DNA from 3 places in the Bacillus sp. NPDC094064 genome. Region 2 is predicted to be linked to each of the others. Evidence: riboswitches for the same ligand, from Rfam matches in the RefSeq annotation. Region 2 holds a riboswitch; each other region holds the start of a gene.
The links. A riboswitch is a leader RNA that binds a small molecule or an ion and turns the genes downstream of it on or off. The one in region 2 is predicted to bind S-adenosylmethionine.

Region 1 (6,918 bases), on a different contig from region 2:
AAAACATGAACCGCCATGAAGGTCTTGAATGGGCTAAAGTTGAGGTAAAGCTGAATGCTACCCCTGAAAAGTTATGGTCACTTAACGAAATGGAAGTAACGGGCGGTGAACCGGATGTTGTTGGGTATGACAAAGAGAAGGACGAGTATATTTTCTGCGATTGCTCAAAGGAGAGCCCTAAAGGCCGCAGAAGCCTTTGTTATGATCTTGAAGCGTTAGAAGCAAGAAAGAAGCATAAACCAGAAAATAACGCTATTGATGTGGCAGCCGCTATGGGTATTGAACTATTAACTGAAGAACAATATCGAGAGTTACAACAACTTGGAGATTTTGATATGAAATCATCAAGTTGGGTACAAACACCTTCAGACATTAGAGAACTTGGTGGTGCTCTATTTTGCGATTATCGCTTCGGACACGTTTTCGTGTACCATAATGGAGCAGATTCCTATTATGCTGCTAGAGGATTTCGTGGTTCTTTAAGGGTGTAAGTTGTATGTACATAAGAAAAGAGTTTGCATTTGGTGATCACTAAATGCAGACTCTTTTTTTCATGTCGTTATCTCGTAGGCGGTTTCTTAAATGATGGATTAGATTCGATGGAGTTGTCTGGAGTTACTGTTTTGTTCTATCCATAGGAATGGCATTTTTGAAATCATCTTCTGTGTAAAGGCCCCCGGTTTCTTCATACACTGAATCTTTACTTTGAATATAGTTTTTTGGTTTGGAAGGCTCATCTGGATTCATTATTGTTACTGGGGTTTCAGGGGCTTCTGAAACCTTTGTTTGTTGTAATGGTAGCGACGTAGAGAATATTGAAAATAGGACAATAGAAAAGAGACATACATTTTCATTGATAAAAAATTTAAACATACTAGCCTCCTTAAACTTGATTAGATAATTATATCATCAACCAACACTTAGTGATAATAGTTATCAATTAGTGTTGCCTTTTCATTTTTTCTCCCTACACTTATACAACGAATAGGTAATGGTAATATCCCTTTAAATTCAAATGCGTTATTAACTACGGTTTATAGTACATGATACTTCATAAATAGGAGTGGTTATTTTATTTTTTGAAATATTAAATTTTTGATGGTAAAATAAAAGTTGGAGATATATGGAGAGGGGATAAGGACTCAATATGTGGATGAACTTGTAATGATTCGAAAGTAGATAGATGAATTTTTCTCTCATAAGTGAGAGTTTATTTAGCTATCTGTAAATCATGCAAGGACTGCATATTTGGCTTGTACATCCCTTTTGTAAGGACAGATGCCTATGTGGGGAAAGTTTATATCTCTTATATAAAATATGCGTCCTTTAAACTTGGAGGAGTATATGATGAACCAATTAAAAAATAAAGTAGCAGTTGTTACAGGTGTAAGTCGTTTAGACGGTATAGGAGCAGCGATTTGTAAAGAATTAGCTGAGGCAGGATATGATATCTTTTTTACGTATTGGACAGAGTATGATAAAGAGATGCCTTGGGGCGTTGAGCAAAACGAACAAATACAATTAAAAGAAGAGTTATTAAAAAACGGTGTCAAAGTATCAAGTATGGAGTTAGATTTAACTCAGAATGATGCACCGAAAGAGCTTATAAATAAAGTTACTGAACAACTAGGATACCCTCATATATTAATTAATAATGCAGCGTATTCTACAAATAATGACTTCTCTAATTTGACTGCTGAAGAGCTCGATAAGCATTACATGGTAAATATTCGTGCGACCACATTGCTCAGTAGTCAATTTGCCCGAGGATTTGATAAAAAATCTGGTGGTAGAATTGTTAATATGACTTCGGGGCAATTTCAAGGTCCTATGGTTGGAGAATTGGCGTATGCAACAACGAAAGGAGCTATTGACGCTCTTACTAGTTCGTTGTCAGCTGAGGTAGCTTATTTAGGAATAACAGTGAATGCAATTAATCCAGGTCCGACCGATACAGGCTGGATGACTGAAGAGATAAAGCAAGGTTTAAAACCAATGTTTCCTTTCGGTAGAATTGGTGAGCCAAAGGATGCAGCAAGGCTTATTAAGTTTTTAGTAAGCGAAGAAGCAGAGTGGATTACTGGACAAGTTATTCATTCAGAAGGTGGATTTAAAAGATAAAAAGAAGGTATCTCCCCCTGGTGAGATACCTTCTTTTTTTAATCTTTTTTCAATCTTCGTGCAACACCATTCCCTAAAGACTGTAATCCTTGAACGAGGATAATCAGAATAAAGACGGTTGCATACATTACTTCAGGTTCGTAGCGTAAATGTCCGAAGCGATATGCTAAGTCCCCTAGCCCGCCAGCACCTACAAGTCCAGCCATTGCTGTCGCGCCAATTAAGCCGATTGTTGCAATTGTTAATCCAAGTACAAGAGATGGACGGGCTTCTTTCACCATAACGTGCCAAATGATTTTTATAGTAGAAACCCCCATCGCCTGATAAGCTTCAATGACGCCGCGATCTACTTCTAGTAAAGCTGTCTCCATTAAACGTGCAATATAAGGAGCTGTGAAGACGACAAGCGGTACGATAACACCTTTTACGCCAATGGATGTTCCCATTAGAAACTTTGTGAAAGGTAAAATAAAGAATAATAGAATGATAAATGGAAGAGAGCGAATGACATTAATAACTGTATTAAGAATAGGATAGATGATTTTATTTTCATGCTGTCCACCAGGTCTCGTTAAAACAAGTGTGACACCAAGTGGCAGTGCAATAAGAATAGAGATAAGTAATGAAATAGATGTCATTTGAAATGTTTGAATGGTTGCTTCCCATATTACGTTACCCCATTCATCCAAAAAGGACTTGTTTCCCATAGTCTGTTCTACCTCCTTCTACGATGATCCCTTGCTCTTGTAAAAATGATAAAGCACGGTGTACTTCGTTTTCTTCCCCTTGCATATGAACGACAAGTCTCCCATATGCCTCATGTTTTAACTGTGTAATATTACCGGACAAAATATTCGGATATACTTGGAAACGTTTTGTAGCGACAGCTAATGCTGGCTCTCCTGAAGCATTTCCTATAAAAGAAAGAGTTACAATCTCACCAGTAGTTTGTAGTTCTTTTTGTACTTCTTCTGGAATTTTTGCTGCAAATGCGCTGTTTACAAATTTCTTCGTCGTTACATGTTGTGGGTTTGTGAAAATATCTTTCACAGTCCCGCTTTCGACTACAGATCCGTGTTCCATAACGGCAACGCGATCACATATACGCTGGATGACATTCATTTCATGTGTAATGAGTAAAATCGTAATTCCAATTTCTTCGTTAATCTTTAATAGCAAATCAAGGATAGAATCGGTTGTTTCTGGATCTAATGCGCTCGTTGCTTCATCACTTAATAAAACTTCAGGTTCATGTGAGAGTGCACGAGCAATCGCAACACGCTGTTTTTGACCGCCAGAAAGCTCACTTGGATATGCATCTTTTCGATTAAAAAGATCGACAATGCGTAAATACTTTTCTACTCTTTTTTCAATTTCCGCTTTTGGAATACCAGCAAGGCGTAACGGTAATGCGATATTTTCATAAACGGTAACAGTTTTAAGTAAATTGAATCCTTGAAAAATCATCCCGATTTTTTGTCTCGCTTTTGCTAGTTCTTTTGTCGATAAAGTTGTTAAGTCTTGATTGTTAACAATGATATGTCCTGTCGTTGGCTTTTCTAATAAATTTACACAGCGAATTAATGTACTTTTACCAGCGCCGCTATAGCCGATGATTCCAAATACTTCGCCTTTTGCCACTTTAAGAGAAGTTGATTTAAGAGCTTCGACATTCCCTTTTTTTGTTGAAAATACTTTGGAAATATTTTTTAATTCGATCATTATAGTCAGCTCCTACCAAGACGGTAAAACAGAACCATCAAATTTTTTCTCGATAAATTCTTTTACTTCTTTAGATTGATAAGCTTTCTTTAATTTGTTTACGACAGCATCATCTTTATTTTCAGTACGAACAACGACCCAGTTCACATACGGTGAATCTTTCCCCTCGCGGAAAATAGAGTCTTTCGCTGGACTTAATTTTGCACCTAATGCAAAGTTTGTATTGATTGCAGCTGCTTTCACTTCGCTTAGTTGTGTTGGTAATTGAGATGCCTCTAATTCAACAATTTTTAATTTTTTTGGATTTTCAATTACATCTTTCGCAGTTGCCTTTTCTGTAGCCTTTGGATCAACCTTTAAAACCCCTGCTTTTTCGAACAGTTTCAAAGCTCGAAGTTCATTCGTCGGATCGTTTGGTACAGCAATTGCGTCGCCCTCTTTTAATTCCTTTATATCTTTTAAGCTTTTAGAATATACACCCATAGGGAATGTTACTGTTGAAAATACTTCCGTTAATTTCATGTTGCGTTCGGCTTTAAATACATCTAAATACGATTTCGTTTGATAGCTATTTACATCAAGGCTTTTTTCATCTAAAGATACGTTCGGTGCTACATAATCATTAAATACTTTTACATCAATTTCGAGACCATCTTTTGCTGCAACTTCTTTTACCTTTTCAAAAATTTGTTCATGTGGTCCGCCTGTTACACCGACAGTAATCTTTTTCTCATCTAATGCCTTAACTTCTTTATCTGAGCTGGCGCTACATGCGCCTAATAATAGTACTGCTCCGCTTACAATGCTTAGTAATACTTTCTTCATCTATAATTCCCCCTTAATATACATTCCAAAATAAAAAGCACCTCTCAAAATAAGAGAGGTGCCGAATAGACAAAATAGGTTCCTCTCTTATCTTCCAAAACGAAAACTCGTTTTGCAGGAATTAGCACCTTAGCTTATACGTTATAAGCTCGGTTGCCGGGCATCATCGGGCCAGTCCCTCCGCCACTCTTGATAAGAGTATGTGTATGTAGTTTTTTAATATGGTACTAATAGTAAATCTTACAAAAAGAATTGTCAACAATATTTTCAGAATATATTTTATTTTAAGGTAATCGAAACGTTTCCTTTTTTGCGCCCTGTTTCTACGTACATATGGGCCTCTGAAATGTCTTCTAACGGATAAGTTCTATCAATAACAGGCTTTAAATTTTCTGTTTCAGTTAGTTTTTTTAGTAGAAACATATCTTCTTTACTTACCTTTGCCATCATGCCATTAACAGATACATATACACCAGTAGGCGTTAATGCTTTTTTTCCAAGGGATCTTTTATGTTTTCCAACAGCATCAAATATAATATCATAGTATTCACCCTGCTTCGTAAAATCTTCTTTCGTATAATCGATTACTTTATCAGCCCCTAAAGATTGCACTAGTTCAAAATTTGAATTGCTACAAACAGCCGTAACGGTTGCGCCGAAATATTTAGCAAGTTGTACGGCAGCTGTTCCTACGGATCCAGATGCGCCGTATATGAGCACTTTTTGCCCTCTTTTTATACGGGCCTTTCTTAGGAAGTGTAATGCCGAAGTTCCGCCAAAGGGAATAACTGCGGCTTCTTCATACGTCACATTGGTAGGTTTTAATGCTACTAATCCACTTTCATGTACACATGTATATTCTGCATAACCACCAACATTAAGCTCTGTTAATGCAAAAACTTGGTCTCCTTTTTTAAATAGAGTTACATCCGTTCCTACTTCTTCGATTTCCCCGGATAATTCTACGCCGAGTATAGGTTTTCTAGGTTTTCTGAAACCCAATATAATCCGCATAGGAACCCAAAATAAGAGGGGGCTATTAAAGCCACGTATTCTACAATCTCCAGTCGTTACACTTGTTGCGTGAATTTTAACTAATACTTCATTCTTTTTAGGTTTAGGCTTTTCTATATTTTGAAGCTGGAGAACATTAGGTGGTCCATACTTTGTGCAAATAATAGCTTTCATAATGACCTCCTGAAATTAGTTGTTTTCTTTACATCATATTTAAGTATTTCTTGAAACATGTTGTTATGAGAGGAATAAAGTTTGAGCCAATACAATTGCCAGCAGCAAAGTGATAGTCTTGATGAGGGAGGGACCTGAAATAAGTGGGCTCTCTCTTTTTTGTTAATACTTTCTTCTTAGGAAAATAGGTACAATATGAAGAGGAAGAATGTTAGAAGAGGAGAGTGCCATTTGAAAAAAAGAAAGATAGTAGTTGTCATTATAGCGTATACGGTGTTGTTAACAGCGTCTATACAGACGTATAAAAAACAACTCGATCATCCTATTATGAGTGATGTAGGTAAATTGCTTCCGACAAAAATAAAACGTGTTGAAAGTGCTACGGATGAACATTCGTTAATAAAATTAGTGCAAGATGCAAAGGTTTCAGGAGAGAAGATTTCCATTGCGGGTATGCAACATAGCCAAGGCGGACAGACGTATTATCCGAACGGTACGATGCTTGATATGAAAGGATATAACGAAATATTAGAGTTTGATCCGGAGAAAAAGAGGATTAGGGTACAAAGCGGTGTTACATGGAATGATATTCAAAAGAAAATAAATCCATATGGTCTTGCGGTTCAGGTGATGCAGTCTCAAAATATTTTTACGGTTGGTGGTTCATTAAGTGTAAATGTACATGGACGTGATATTCGTCATGAAGCATTGATTGATACAGTTGAATCATTTCGACTATTAATGGCAGATGGTACTGTACGTAATGTAAGTAGAGAAGAGAATGCGGATTTATTTCCCTATGTCATCGGTGGTTATGGGCTATTTGGTGTCATTTTAGATGTGACGCTGAATTTAACAGATGATGAATTATATGAAATGCACACGAGAATGATAGATTATAAAGAATATACGACGTATTTCAAAGAGAAGGTAAGAAAAGATGAAAATGTTCGTATGCACTTAGCGCGTATTTCTGTCGCTCCACATTCATTTTTAAGAGAAATGTATGTGACAGATTATGTATTGGTAGAAAATCAACAGAGGCTGGAAGAGTACAGTAAA
Region 2 (6,918 bases):
GATGGCGCATGGCTGATCGGTTAAACGCCGAATTGTATGTATTAAACGTTGAAAGAGAAAATATAGATTCTCTTTCAGCTAGTAAGAAGCAAACAATTGAAGAGTGGAAGTCGCTAACGAATCAATTTGATGCAAGTTTTGTATTAGAAGAATCGAAAGGAAGGAAGCCAGCGGATGTTATTATTGAAGTCGCGAGAAGATTACAAGTAACGCAAATTTTACTCGGACAATCGGCAAGAACGCGTTGGGAAGAAATACGAAAAGGTTCGATTGTAAATGAAATTATGAGGGAAACGAAGTATATCGATATTCATATTGTGGCGGATCAAAGAGTTTAAAATAGAGGCTATCTTTTTTAGTAGTCTCTATTTTGCCTTGTGCGTGTTTTTATCATGTATAAGACTGTGGACGAAAAATATTTTTTTCAAGCCTTTTGAATATAATTTCTAAAAGAACTCATATATAATAGAAAAAGATACTTAACATAGTGAATAATTAAAGAGTCAATATATATAAAGAGGAGAGAGTAACATGCTTGAAAATACAGGGTTAGTATTAGAAGGCGGCGGTATGCGTGGTGTATATACGGGCGGGATACTAGAATACTTTATGGAACAAGATTTATATTTTCCATATGTAATCGGTGTATCAGCTGGTGCTTGTCATGCAGCGTCGTATCTTTCCAGGCAAAGAAATAGAAATAAGACAGTAAATATTGATTATGCATCGCATCCGAAATATTTATCGTATAAAAACTTATGGAGAAAACGTCAGTTATTTGATATGGATTTCATTTTTCATGAAATTCCAGAAAAACATGTCCCATTTGATTTTGAAACATATTTTAATAGCCCAGAGCGTTTCCTTATAGGAACAACAGATTGTGAAACAGGACAGTCTGTTTATTTTGAAAAAGAGGGAACGAATGATGATGCACTAAATTTATTACAAGCTTCTAGTTCGTTGCCTTTCATTGCACCAGTAGTAAATTACCGTGGTAAACAATTGTTAGATGGCGGGATTTCTGATCCGATCCCAGTTCGTAAAGCACAGGAAGATGGATTTAAAAAGTCAGTCGTTATTTTAACGAGAAATCATGGTTACGCGAAGAAAAAATCAAAGTTCGGATGGGTGGCAGCGAAAGCTTATAAAAAATATCCGAACCTTGTTAACACGATGTTAAATCGTTATGAAGTGTATAATGAAACACTTCACTACATTGAAAAAGAAGAGCAAGATGGTAATTTATTTGTCATCCGACCAGAATTGCCGCTTCAAGTAGATCGTATGGAAAAAGATAAGGCGAAATTACAAAGTTTATATGAACAAGGCTATGAAGATGCAAAGAGACAATTTGCGGATTTACAGGCGTTTTTGCAAAGCTAAAAACCTCTATATAGAGGTTTTTTTGTTTATGGTATAATATGGATAAAGGTATGTGGAGAGGTGATACATATGGAAAATGTATATAAAGGGCTTAGACATACTGGGTTTACTATGATGTTTATTTTTAGTAGCGTATTTTTACTGCGTTGGTTCATTCATGATGAAATACTATTAGATCAGCTTATTGGTTGTAGTGTAGGGATGATAATGGTTATTTCATCAATTTTTATTCAAAAGTATAGTAAAGAATTACAGGTGAATGAGAAATATTAATAATTTGTAACTTCTGTTATCTTTTTCATAGTTTAGGAATAGTGGAGACTTTCGTGTGATTGTTGCAAAAGGAAAGTAGAGCATCGGAATTCGATGCTCTACTCTTTTATTTACGCTTCTTTTTAATAAATGAAAAGGCTAAAGCTGTAATTAAAATGCTGCCTTTGATGATATCTTGTGCATAATAAGGAACGTTCATCATTGTGAGGCCATTTAATATAATTCCAATTAATACGGAGCCGAGAAATGTTCCGACTATATTTGGTTTCTTGGCACCGAACATTGCATAACCGATATAGGAAGCTGCAACTGCATCCATTAATAATGGGGCACCAGCTGAAACTTGCCCTGTTCCAACGCGGCTACATAGAATAATACCACCAATGGATGCAAGTAAACCACTAATCATATAAGCATATACACGGTAACGATCAGTAGGGATACCGGCTAGTCTAGCAGCTTCTCGATTCCCACCTGTCATATAAAAGAAACGACCGTACGTTGTTTTTTCTAAAAATAGATGTGCAATTAAAACGACGATAAGCATGATAATGACAGGGACTGGAATTCCTAAAACGGAACCTTGACCGATAAATAAAAAGGATGGAATAAAATGTCCTGTGGCACCCGACATTCCTTCATAAATTGAAGATCCTTTTGAAAATGTTAAGTGTAGTCCATTAACGATGTACATGATACTTAATGTGGCTAGTAAATCTGGTAGTTTAATTCGGATAACGAGTAGTGCATTTAATAATCCAACTAATAGTCCGCAAAGAATAGGAACAAGTAGTGTGACTAATAGTTCTTGTCGATATAAAACGAGACAGGAAGCAGCGGCAATTGTTGCTAAACTAGCAGTAGAGCCGACTGATAAATCAAACCCGTCTACAATCAATGTAAAGGTAACACCGATCGCAAGTAACGTTACGATAGAAATAGAACGTAAAATATCACTAATATTGTTGTATGTAAAAAAAGAATCATTGACGATAGAGAAAAAAATTGTAACACCTATAATGATAGCAATTGTACTAAATTGATAAAAAAGATGAGTAGGTAAATATAGTTTCTTAGTTTTAGTTTTATGAGCGAGATTCAATGGAATAGCTCCCTTCAGATAAATGTAAAAGTTGTTCAGGCGATAGATCGTTTGGCAAGTATTCACCTACAAACTCTCCATTTGCCAGTATAAGAATACGATCGGCGATATGTAGCGCTTCATCTTGTTCTCCTGTGAAATAAATTACAGAGCTTCCGTTTTCTGTAATGTTGCGAATGAATCGAAAAATGTCTTGTTTCGCAGCTATGTCTACACCTTTAGTTGGCTCGTCCAAAAGAAATAGATTAGGTTTGAATCCATCCCACTTTGCAATTGAGACTTTTTGTTGATTTCCACCGCTAAGTGAGTGAATAAAAGCTTTTGGGTCATTTGGTGAAATACTGAAAGAATCAATTGCTGTAGTAGCATTATTTAATTCGTTTTGTTTTCGTCGCCATCCTGATTGGTGTAAATTAGTGTGACTTATTATATCTTCCGAAAGAAATACACCTTGTTTTCTTCTTTCTTCTGGTACAAGTGCGATTTTCGCTTTAATCGCATCTCGTGGTGTTTTAATTGTTATTGTTTGACCATCTATTTTTGCGCGATAAGTATGACGAGCACCAAATAAAGTTTCGGCAAGTGTTGTTTTTCCACTTCCAATTAATCCGTATATCACAACAGTTTCTCCTTTTCGTATTGTAAGAGAAAGGGGAGAATGATCTTCGCGTAATTGAAGCTCTTGTACTTTAAATAATTCTTCGCTCCCGCATTTTGGCGCTGTATTAATAGGTAGTGTAAGTTGTTTGCCAGTCATTGCTTCCACAATTTGCTGATCTGTAATCTTTGTAATGGCTTCAGAAAGGGAAACCTTCCCATTATGTAATACAGTTACATCATCCGCGAAATTTCGAATCTCGGATAAACGATGAGAAATTAAGATAATGCCAATACCTTTTGATGTTAAATCTTTTAAGAGCTTTCCAAAGGTTTCAACTTCTTTTGGCCCAAGAGAAGAAGTGGGCTCGTCTAATAAAAGATAATTTGTATTGTTAGATAAAGCCCTTGCGATAAGAAGTAATTGTTTTTCATGTAATGAGCAGTTTGAAACATCTTCTGAAACATTTAAATTTACCTGTACAGTTTGCAAGTGTTGTTTAGCGAGTGCGACTAATTTTGACTTTGAAAATAGTACTTTATTTTGCATTGCTAAATGATCGATAAGTACATTTTCTAATACAGATAATCCGGGAATAAGTCCGTGATCTACTTCTTGTGTTACGAAAGAAATACCGTGCTGTTTTGCATCGCGTGGTGAAGTAAAGGAAACAGACTGATTATCAATTTTTATATTGCCAGCAACTGGTTGAAATTCACCAGTTGCTATTTTTAGTAAAGTGCTTTTTCCTGCACCGTTCATTCCTAGTAAAGCGTGCACTTTTCCTTTTCGAATATGAATAGAAACATCTTCTAGAACAGGTGTGGCAACATGATAAGAATGTGTAATGTTTTGAAGAGAGAATGTCATCACTTTTTCTCCTTCTCTAATTTTTTCATCCAAGGAGAATATGCATCTTTTGAGTCTCCCCAACCGTTTATATATTTTGATAACTGATCCATCGTTATATTTTCTTTTGGTAAACTATTTTTCTTTACTAAATAAGGTTCTAGTGAATAAATATCTGGCGTTTGTTCACCAGCAATTTTTTTGTATAAAAATCGCACTTGAACTTTACCTACTTCAGCTGGATCAGTTGCAGCAGTAGCTGTCCAAGGAGAGTTTTCTTTTTGTATGAGTTGTAAATCTTCATTACTTAAGTCAATGCTGTATACTTTTATATCTGTACGACCGGCTTGTTCAAGTGCTTTAACAGCCCCTTTAGCAAACTCATCCCACGAAGCAAAAATTGCTTGTAAATCTCCTTTTTTCGGATATTTTTTTAGTAAGGCTTCTACTTGTGTTTGTGTATCAAGCGGTGTGTTATTACTAGCAGTACCGAATCGTGCAACTTCTTTTATATTTGGATAACGTTTATAAAAAGCATCAATGATAACATTGCGACGTTCCATTGGAGCAAATCCGCCAACCCATACGACTGCGATATTTCCTTGTCCATTCAAATCTTCTGCTAATGTTTTTAAGGATTTCCATGCAAGGCTATAGTCATCTTGATCAATAATCGTTACACCAGGCAGGCGTAGGTCGTTATCAAATGCCACTACGGGAATGTTCGCCTGCAAAGCTTTTTCTACTCCCGGTTTTAGTGCTTCAGAGCGGCCGTGATCAATTAAAATTCCATCCACTTTTGAATTAATAGCAGTATCTAAATTTGCAGCCATTTTTGCTAAATCGTTATCAGAATTGTAGACTTGTACACTGCCGCCAAATAGCTCGACTTGTTTTTTGACACCCTCAATATATTGAGAGGAAAAAGTTCCGATGGACATTTGCATGATTAATGCGATTTTTAATGGCTTCTTCACTTGGCTTGGAACTTCTGTTGGTAAGTTGTTTTCTACTGTTGTAGTCGCTTTTTTCACAGTTTGTTGCTTTTGTGAGGAGATAGCATCTTGTTCATTTGTACAAGCTGTCAATGTAAATAAGAGAAAAATAAGTACGATGGAACATAATTTTTTCATAAAAAAATCCCTCCTAAATTAAGAAGAGAGAGGAGGGAGTGAAAATAAAAAACGCCTTTTCATATAGAAAAGACGTCTTATCATATTACTCTTATCTTTCAACACAACGTGTTGTAAGAATTAGCACCGTGCCCATAAATGGGTCGGTTGCCGGGCTTCGTAGGGCTCATCCCTCCACCTGCTCTTGATAAGACATCGAATATTTAACTATTTCGAATTATTCCACAATTTTGTCGTGTTGTCAAATAATTTTTCATAAAAAAATCCCTCACAAAGAGGGATTTTAATGTGGTAAGAATACCAATTGATAAGCAAACAAAATTCCAAATAAATATATAAGTGGATGAACAGCACGGAATTGTCCTTTTGCCACTTTCATAAGTGGGTATGAAATAAATCCAAGTGCAATCCCTGTTGAGATACTTGATGTAAGTGGCATGCTTAAAATTACTAAGAATGCTGGGAATGCTTCATCGAACGTATCCCAATCGATATATCGAACTGAACCCATCATAAGACTACCAACGATAATTAATGATGGTGCTGTAATAGCTGATACACCAGAAACAGCGCTCACTAAAGGTCCGAAGAATGCTGCTACTGCAAATAGTACAGCTACTGTAACGGTTGTTAAACCAGTACGCCCACCAGCTGCAACACCAGCAGATGATTCAATGTAAGCTGTTGATGGTGTTGTTCCGAACATAGATCCAATTGTTGCTGAGAACGAATCAGCTAGAAGTGCTCGTCCTGATTTAGGAAGTTTTCCATCTTTCATAAATCCGCCTTGTTGTGCAACGCCAAGCAATGTACCTGTTGTATCGAATAATGTAACAAGGAAGAAGGAGAACACAACACCGTATAATCCGTAATTAATTACATCAGATACAGCAGTAATTGGATTTGCAACGATAATTCCTTCTGGTAATCCAGGCATTGATGTAACGCCATTTGAAAATGTTAATTGACCTGTGAAGTAAGCAATCATACCAGTTAATAACATTCCGATAAATAGTGCCCCGTTTATATTTAAAGACATAAGGATAATTGTAATTCCAAGTCCAGCTAATGCTAGTAAAACAGGAGGGGAATGAAGATCACCAAGTCCAACTAAGTTAGATTCATGTTTTGTTACAATTCCTGTTAAGCGTAAACCGATAAAAGCGATAAAAAGACCGATACCAGCAGTAAGTGCATGTTTTAAGTTTTCAGGAATTACTTCCATTAATTTTGTACGGAATGATGTGAATGATAACAAAATTAAAATCATACCAGCTACGAATACAGCAGAGAATGCAATTGCGAAAGTCATGCCTTCATGAGCTTTTACAACAGAGTAAGAGAAGTAAGCATTTAATCCCATACCTGGTGCAATTGCGATTGGTAAGTTTGTAAAGATCGCCATAAATAATGTTCCGACAACAGCAGCGATAATTGTTGCTGTAAATGCTTGTTCAAATGGGACACCTGCATCACCAAGGATGACAGGGTTTACGACAATAATATATGCCATTGTTAAGAAGGTAATAATACCCGCCATAATTTCAGTTTTAATAGAAGTTTTATGTTTTGAAAGG
Region 3 (6,918 bases), on a different contig from region 2:
AGTTTTCGAGAACGGCCTCTTTCATGATATGTAATGGCTAGACCATATTCTTGTTTTAAGGATTGAACTTTATTTATAATTGCTTGTTTTAGTCCTAATCTTTGTGTTGGATATGGCTTTAAAGCATAAATAGAATAACGAACTTCACTTAAACTCTTCCGTAATTTTTTTATGCTTGTATCTACCACTTGCTGCATGTCTTTTGGTCGATCTGCATATTTTTTCTGAGCTGACTCCATCTGAAATATCACTCCGGCCAATGCTTGTGCGATTCCATCGTGGATTTCACGAGCAATTCGATTTCTTTCTTCTAAAATCGTTCTTTTTTCCTGTTCAGAAATGAGTGTCCGTGTTTTAAGCAAGCTGCCTAATTGATTGGCAAACGTAGCTAAAGTTTGTACATCTTCAGTAATAAAACTCGCACTTCTGCTTTTCCCTGCCACAAACATTCCAACTAATTCATGATTTACCTTAAGAGGTAAATACACAAGAGAGCGCATCGTATTTTCAAACACTTCATCTCCCGGAGCCATACCTGTTTTCCAATCAGTAACAACAACAGTTTCTGATATCTCTTCAAACTCCTTATGTAGGTCAGAATAATTAGAAATATCACGATGTACTTTTCCATCCTTTAATAAAAGTGTCCAGTTCTCTTCATCTTTCGCCCATAAAACATATGCCTGTATTCCTAGAAATCCTTTCAGTGATTGTTTCATCTGCTGTAAGTTGCCGGCAGATAGTCCACGACTTAATTCCGTCGTAATGGAAAAAAGCTTATATAATCTTTCTTTTTCCACCCGTATTTGTCTAACGAAAGAGCTAATGATACAGATTGCCACAAGCGGGAAAAAGAAGAACAGAACCATAATTTCATCCATCACTCCGCGATATCGGTAATCTAACATATGTATAAGTGAAGAATAAAACAAACAAAAACTCAAACTCAAGAGTACTAACATATTCTTATTACGCCACTCTTCTAGCGGATAGGGCTGAGGAAGCAGTATGATTAAAAGATCGTAAAATAAACTGTTAAAAAGGCACAGAAATGCGCTGAATAAAAACAAAATTATGAATTTTTCATACAAAACCGAAAGATTCATTCCAGAAATAAACAATGAGAAACATCCACTGGAAAACCATTCTGCCAATACGATACTAAGAGCAAGTTGCGCACAATTAAATACCGTCCTTTGCATAGGTAATCGGCGAAACAATTGGATACATAACATCACACCCACACACGAAACAACAGTTATATGCATTCCAAACTGCCAATTCATTGTATAAATAAGCGTAAGACTGAGTGTGATCCCCCCTCTCCAAATGCGGATAGGAAAATACTCAGTAATTCCCATAAACATAATTAACAACAAAAGTAGTATAAAATGGGAAGGCATTTCACTTAAAAATAAGGAAATGACAACAGCAATTAAACCAAGAAAAGAGATAGAATAAATATAAAAACTAGCTACTTTCTCTCTCATAGAAGTAAAATCTATCTTTTTCAAAACGATCCCTCCCTCAAAAAATTTATTACCATCATTATCTAATAAAAAACCGGCACTGGCAAAATGAGAATGTTCCCATTAGCCAATCACCGGTTGTGCACTGTCCCTTAGAAGGGGTGACACAATATTAGTATAAAACAGGACTCTCCATTTCAGCTACCCATCAAATGTTATATTTGTAAATATATTCTATGTCTATCGTATAGAACTAAAGATGTATATAAATCAATTTCATAACAAAAAAACTCCCTTCAACTAGACAGAGGGAGTTTCTTACACAATTATAAAACTTCGTTCACTAAATGATACATAAGGTGAAATATCATTTTATTTCTATATTCATTATAACGAAAATATACATAACTAAACAGACTTGTAATAAAAACCCATAAAAATTAAAATATGGTTATACAGTATTTTTACTGTATGATGATTTTAAGAAATTCCCCTTAAAATCAACTTACTCACATACCTTTATACAGTAATTGTTCCCCAATTTCTGTATATCAAAAAACCTTTCATTCATTTGAAAGGTTTTTTTGAGCCTGTACATACTCTTCTTTCGTATTCACATTCATAAACCAATCTGCATTCGCTTGTACATCTTCTCCAGCAACATATTTCACATTACATTGTGATAAAAGCTGCCCCATACTTCTTTTCTCTTCTTGAAGTAAAGTGTAAATCTTCTCTTTCACACGGTTATGATACGCTGCAAGTAACGGCTGTTTTCTTCCATTAATAATAGGTACAACCGCATCATACTCGTCACCCGTTTGCTTTAATAAAATAAGAAACCACTCTTTTGAAACATTTGGCGCATCGCAAGGCATAATCACGTACCAATCTGCTTCGATATATTCCATTCCTGATACAATTCCAGCAAGTGGGCCGTTTCCTTTATAATGCGGAATATCTTCTATAACAGGAACTTGTACGAATTGCTCTACTCGCTCTTTTATATCGGAGTGACTAATGACTACAACTTCTTGCATCGCAGTTATCATCACTTTTAAAATATGCTCAATAAAAGTACTCCCTTGCCAGCTCGCCAACGCTTTCGGTTCACCGAATCTGCTCGACATACCACCCGCTAATACAATTCCAGCAAACTTACTCATTGGCGATGCAACTCAAATGTAATATGACCTAATTCCGGTAAAATTAACTTATTCATCGCAAGACGAACTGCTCCGCTAGACCCTGGCATTGAAAAGACAACTTTGCGCCCAATTGTACCGCCGATTGCTCTACTTAACATTGCGCTGCTTCCGATATCTTCTAAATAACTAATCATGCGGAACAACTCACCAAATCCGACAATTTCTTTATCTAATAGCACTGATACTGCTTCAATCGTTACATCACGTTTCGTAATACCAGTTCCGCCATTCGTTAATACAACATCAACGTCTTCCCTATGATAACCAGCTAACACAGCTTGCTGAATACTCTCTTTATCATCTTTTACAATTTCATAAGCAGTAACGATATGCCCCGCCTCTTTTAACAGTTCATGTAATAGCTGGCCGCTCTTATCTGTCTCTTCCGTACGTGTATCGGAAATCGTCACGATCTTGCAGCGCACTTCTTTTGGCGCTTGTTTTTTATGTTCATTGACACTCATTTTTCATCTTCCCTTTCACTTTCTTGTAAAATTATGTATGAAGCAAATAATTCAACATGATACAATATAAGTATATTTATCCATATAAAGGAGTTTTTCGTGTTTTATAACATAAAACGATATGTACCTATTATACCATTCTTAATTATATTATCCCTTTTTCAATCCATCGCTTACGGGTTTGATATTAATTTTTTAAAATTGTATGTACTGATGCCTGATGGTGGTATTCGTTACTATTTGACTAGTACAGCCATTCCACTTGCCCTTGCCTATATAGTGGATTTTATTTTTAAGCGTTCTATTTCTAAATACGGAGGTCTACCTATTATGGAACTTTATAAAAAATTAACAACAACATTCATCCTCTTATTCGTCGCTTCCATTACTGTTGGCTTTTCTCTAAAAGGAGCAATTCCATACGCTACATTAGTGAGCATTATATTTGCAACGTTATTTTTACTAAGCAGTGCATTTTGCGCGGGTAAAGCACGTCAAATGAAAGGTTGATTACATATGTTCCAGAAGAAACCGATCCTTTGTAAATCATGCGAAAAAGAAATACAAACGCATGAAAAAGCATGGATTTATATGCCATTTCCGACAAGCGGACTGACAAATATGAAAAAGTATATTGAGCTAGAAGGAAAAACATATTGTAATTCATGTATCCAAATAATAAGTAAAACAAAATAAAAAAAGCTTTGCGCTCACCGCGCAAAGCTTTTTTTCATATATTATAGACCAGCTTGCTCTTTTAAAGCTGCAGCTTTGTCTGTACGTTCCCATGAAAGATCTACATCAGTACGTCCAAAGTGGCCGTAAGCTGCTGTTTGTTTGTAAATTGGGCGACGTAAGTCTAGCATTTTAATAATACCAGCTGGGCGAAGATCGAAGTTGTTACGAACTAGTTCTACTAGTACGTCTTCAGATACTTTACCAGTGCCAAATGTATCAACTGAAATTGATACCGGTTGTGCTACGCCAATTGCGTATGCAAGTTGTACTTCTGCTTTTTCAGCAAGACCAGCTGCTACGATGTTTTTCGCAACATAACGAGCTGCATATGCTGCTGAACGGTCAACTTTCGTTGCATCTTTACCAGAGAATGCACCGCCACCGTGGCGAGCGTATCCACCGTAAGTATCAACGATGATTTTACGTCCTGTTAAACCAGCATCACCTTGTGGTCCACCAATTACGAAGCGGCCAGTTGGATTAATGAAGAATTTCGTTTCTCCATCCATTAATTCTGCTGGAACTACAGCTTTAATTACGTGCTCTTTTAAGTCACGATCGATTTCTTCCCATGTAACATCTGGGTGATGCTGTGTAGAAATTACAATTGTATCCACACGTACAGGTTTACCATTTTCATCATACTCAACTGTAACTTGCGTTTTTCCATCCGGACGTAAGTATGATAATGTGTCATCTTTACGTACTTCAGTTAAACGGCGAGCTAATTTGTGAGCAAGCGAGATTGGAAGTGGCATTAATTCTTGTGTTTCATTACATGCAAAACCAAACATTAAACCTTGGTCTCCTGCACCAATTGCCTCAATCTCAGCGTCAGTCATTAGACCTTCGCGTGCTTCTAGCGCTTGGTCAACACCCATAGCGATGTCAGCAGATTGCTCATCGATAGATGTTAAAACTGCACAAGTTTCTGCATCGAATCCGTATTTTGCGCGTGTGTAACCAATGCCTTGAATTGTTTCACGAACGATTTTCGGAATGTCTACATAAGTAGAAGTCGTAATTTCCCCCGCTACCAATACTAAACCAGTTGTTACAGTTGTTTCACAAGCCACACGTGCATTTGCGTCTTTTGATAAGATCGCATCTAAAATTGAATCAGAAATTTGGTCACAAATTTTATCTGGATGTCCTTCAGTTACAGACTCAGATGTGAACAGATGACGTTTTTTTGTCATGTGGTAAACCTCCCTACAGTAATTGTATATATTGTACGGAACTCATCCTTAATTTGCCACAAACTGCGACATACATTTATTCTCCCACACAAGCATACAGAAAAACCTTTCCCACTTTACATAGAGGAAAGGTTTAATTTGCTACTTGCATACTGCTTTTTGCCCTTCGCTCTTATCGTTCGAGACCTGTAGCCTCGCACAGGTTTTAGCACCTATTCACCTGTATTTACCAATACAGATGAGGTTGCTGGGCTTCATCGGGCCTGTCCCTCCGCCAGCTCGGGATAAGAGAGTATCCGTCCCAACCTATACTAAAGAAATGATATTCATTTGTCAATTAATATTCACATTTTCCCGAAAGTTTTTCTCAATACGTATAGAATGAAATATTAATAAGGAAATCATACATTCACACAAACAAAAATAAATAAATAGTATACATTATTTATATAATTGTGTTATACTCTTGGTGGGGATTACGAGAAATATTTCATTAGATGAAAATGAAAATGAAAAGGATGGTATATAAATATGAGTACTGTGAATGTCCAAATTGGTTTACATGAATTATTGAACGGAAGCAATGCACAGATTCAATTAAGTGTTCCGCAATTAGTGGAAAAAGTATTAATGCGAAATGAAGGGAAATTAACTTCTACTGGTGCAGTTTCTGCTTCAACAGGAAAATACACAGGACGTTCTCCTAAAGATAAATTTATTGTGAAAGAAGCATCGGTTGCTGACAAAATTGCTTGGGGAGCAGTAAACCAACCGATTTCTGAAGAACATTTTAATAAATTATATACAAAAGTATTAGAATACTTAAAAGAAAAAGAAGAGTTATTCGTCTTCAAAGGATTTGCTGGCGCTGACCGTAACTATCGCCTACCAATTCAAGTTGTTAACGAATACGCATGGCATAATTTGTTCGTACACCAATTATTTATTCGTCCAACTGAAGAAGAATTAACAACTCACGAGTCAGAATTTACAATCGTTTCTGCACCGAACTTCAAAGCAGATCCAGCAATTGACGGCACAAATTCTGAAGCGTTCATTATGGTTTCATTCGAAAAACGTATCGTACTGATCGGTGGCACAGAGTACGCTGGAGAAATGAAAAAATCAATCTTCTCTATTATGAACTTCTTACTACCTGAACAAGATATTCTTTCTATGCATTGCTCTGCAAACGTAGGCGAAGAAGGCGACGTAGCACTATTCTTCGGTTTATCTGGAACAGGTAAAACAACATTATCTGCTGATCCAAACCGTAAATTAATCGGTGATGATGAGCATGGCTGGTCTGATAACGGCGTATTCAATATTGAAGGCGGTTGCTATGCGAAATGTGTAAACCTTTCTCATGAGAAAGAACCACAAATCTTCGATGCAATCAAATTCGGTTCAGTTTTAGAAAACGTTGTCATTAATGACCAAACACGTGTCGCTGACTATAACGATACTACTTTAACAGAAAATACACGTGCTGCATACCCTATGCATGCGATTGACAATATCGTACTGCCAAGTGTTGCTGGACATCCGAATACAATTATTTTCTTAACTGCTGATGCATCTGGCGTATTGCCTCCAATCAGTAAGTTATCAAAAGAACAAGCTATGTACCATTTCTTAAGTGGTTACACTAGTAAATTAGCGGGAACAGAGCGCGGCGTTACATCTCCGCAAGCTACATTCTCAACTTGCTTCGGTTCACCATTCTTACCACTTGATGCATCTCGCTATGCTGAAATGCTTGGTGAAAAAATCGAGAAACACGATGCGAAAGTATTCTTAGTAAACACTGGCTGGACTGGTGGCGAATACGGCGTTGGTA

Region 1: another riboswitch for S-adenosylmethionine. It lies ahead of ACQKNI_RS24865 (MetQ/NlpA family ABC transporter substrate-binding protein); the one in region 2 lies ahead of ACQKNI_RS16680 (sugar ABC transporter substrate-binding protein).
Region 3: another riboswitch for S-adenosylmethionine. It lies ahead of metK (methionine adenosyltransferase); the one in region 2 lies ahead of ACQKNI_RS16680 (sugar ABC transporter substrate-binding protein).

What each region holds. Positions count from the first base shown of each region.
Region 1 covers NZ_JBNNUI010000015.1:62,471-69,388, reverse strand. Annotated here, with positions in the region: gene ACQKNI_RS24890 (DUF4256 domain-containing protein) at 1-491, shown strand, start outside; gene ACQKNI_RS24885 (hypothetical protein) at 616-873, opposite strand; gene ACQKNI_RS24880 (SDR family oxidoreductase) at 1,345-2,121, shown strand; gene ACQKNI_RS24875 (methionine ABC transporter permease) at 2,160-2,828, opposite strand; gene ACQKNI_RS24870 (methionine ABC transporter ATP-binding protein) at 2,803-3,843, opposite strand; gene ACQKNI_RS24865 (MetQ/NlpA family ABC transporter substrate-binding protein) at 3,856-4,668, opposite strand; SAM riboswitch class I at 4,753-4,867, opposite strand; gene ACQKNI_RS24860 (NAD(P)-dependent alcohol dehydrogenase) at 4,948-5,856, opposite strand; gene ACQKNI_RS24855 (FAD-binding oxidoreductase) at 6,088-6,918, shown strand, end outside.
Region 2 covers NZ_JBNNUI010000007.1:20,196-27,113, forward strand. Annotated here, with positions in the region: gene kdpDN (KdpD-like non-kinase potassium sensor) at 1-338, shown strand, start outside; gene ACQKNI_RS16660 (patatin-like phospholipase family protein) at 532-1,386, shown strand; gene ACQKNI_RS16665 (hypothetical protein) at 1,456-1,659, shown strand; gene ACQKNI_RS16670 (ABC transporter permease) at 1,766-2,761, opposite strand; gene ACQKNI_RS16675 (sugar ABC transporter ATP-binding protein) at 2,745-4,232, opposite strand; gene ACQKNI_RS16680 (sugar ABC transporter substrate-binding protein) at 4,229-5,341, opposite strand; SAM riboswitch class I at 5,430-5,535, opposite strand; gene ACQKNI_RS16685 (NCS2 family permease) at 5,625-6,918, opposite strand, start outside.
Region 3 covers NZ_JBNNUI010000004.1:289,696-296,613, forward strand. Annotated here, with positions in the region: gene ACQKNI_RS12040 (GAF domain-containing sensor histidine kinase) at 1-1,514, opposite strand, end outside; gene ACQKNI_RS12045 (molybdenum cofactor guanylyltransferase) at 2,033-2,635, opposite strand; gene ACQKNI_RS12050 (MogA/MoaB family molybdenum cofactor biosynthesis protein) at 2,632-3,141, opposite strand; gene ACQKNI_RS12055 (hypothetical protein) at 3,472-3,651, shown strand; gene ACQKNI_RS12060 (hypothetical protein) at 3,658-3,837, shown strand; gene metK (methionine adenosyltransferase) at 3,879-5,078, opposite strand; SAM riboswitch class I at 5,248-5,369, opposite strand; gene pckA (phosphoenolpyruvate carboxykinase (ATP)) at 5,610-6,918, shown strand, end outside.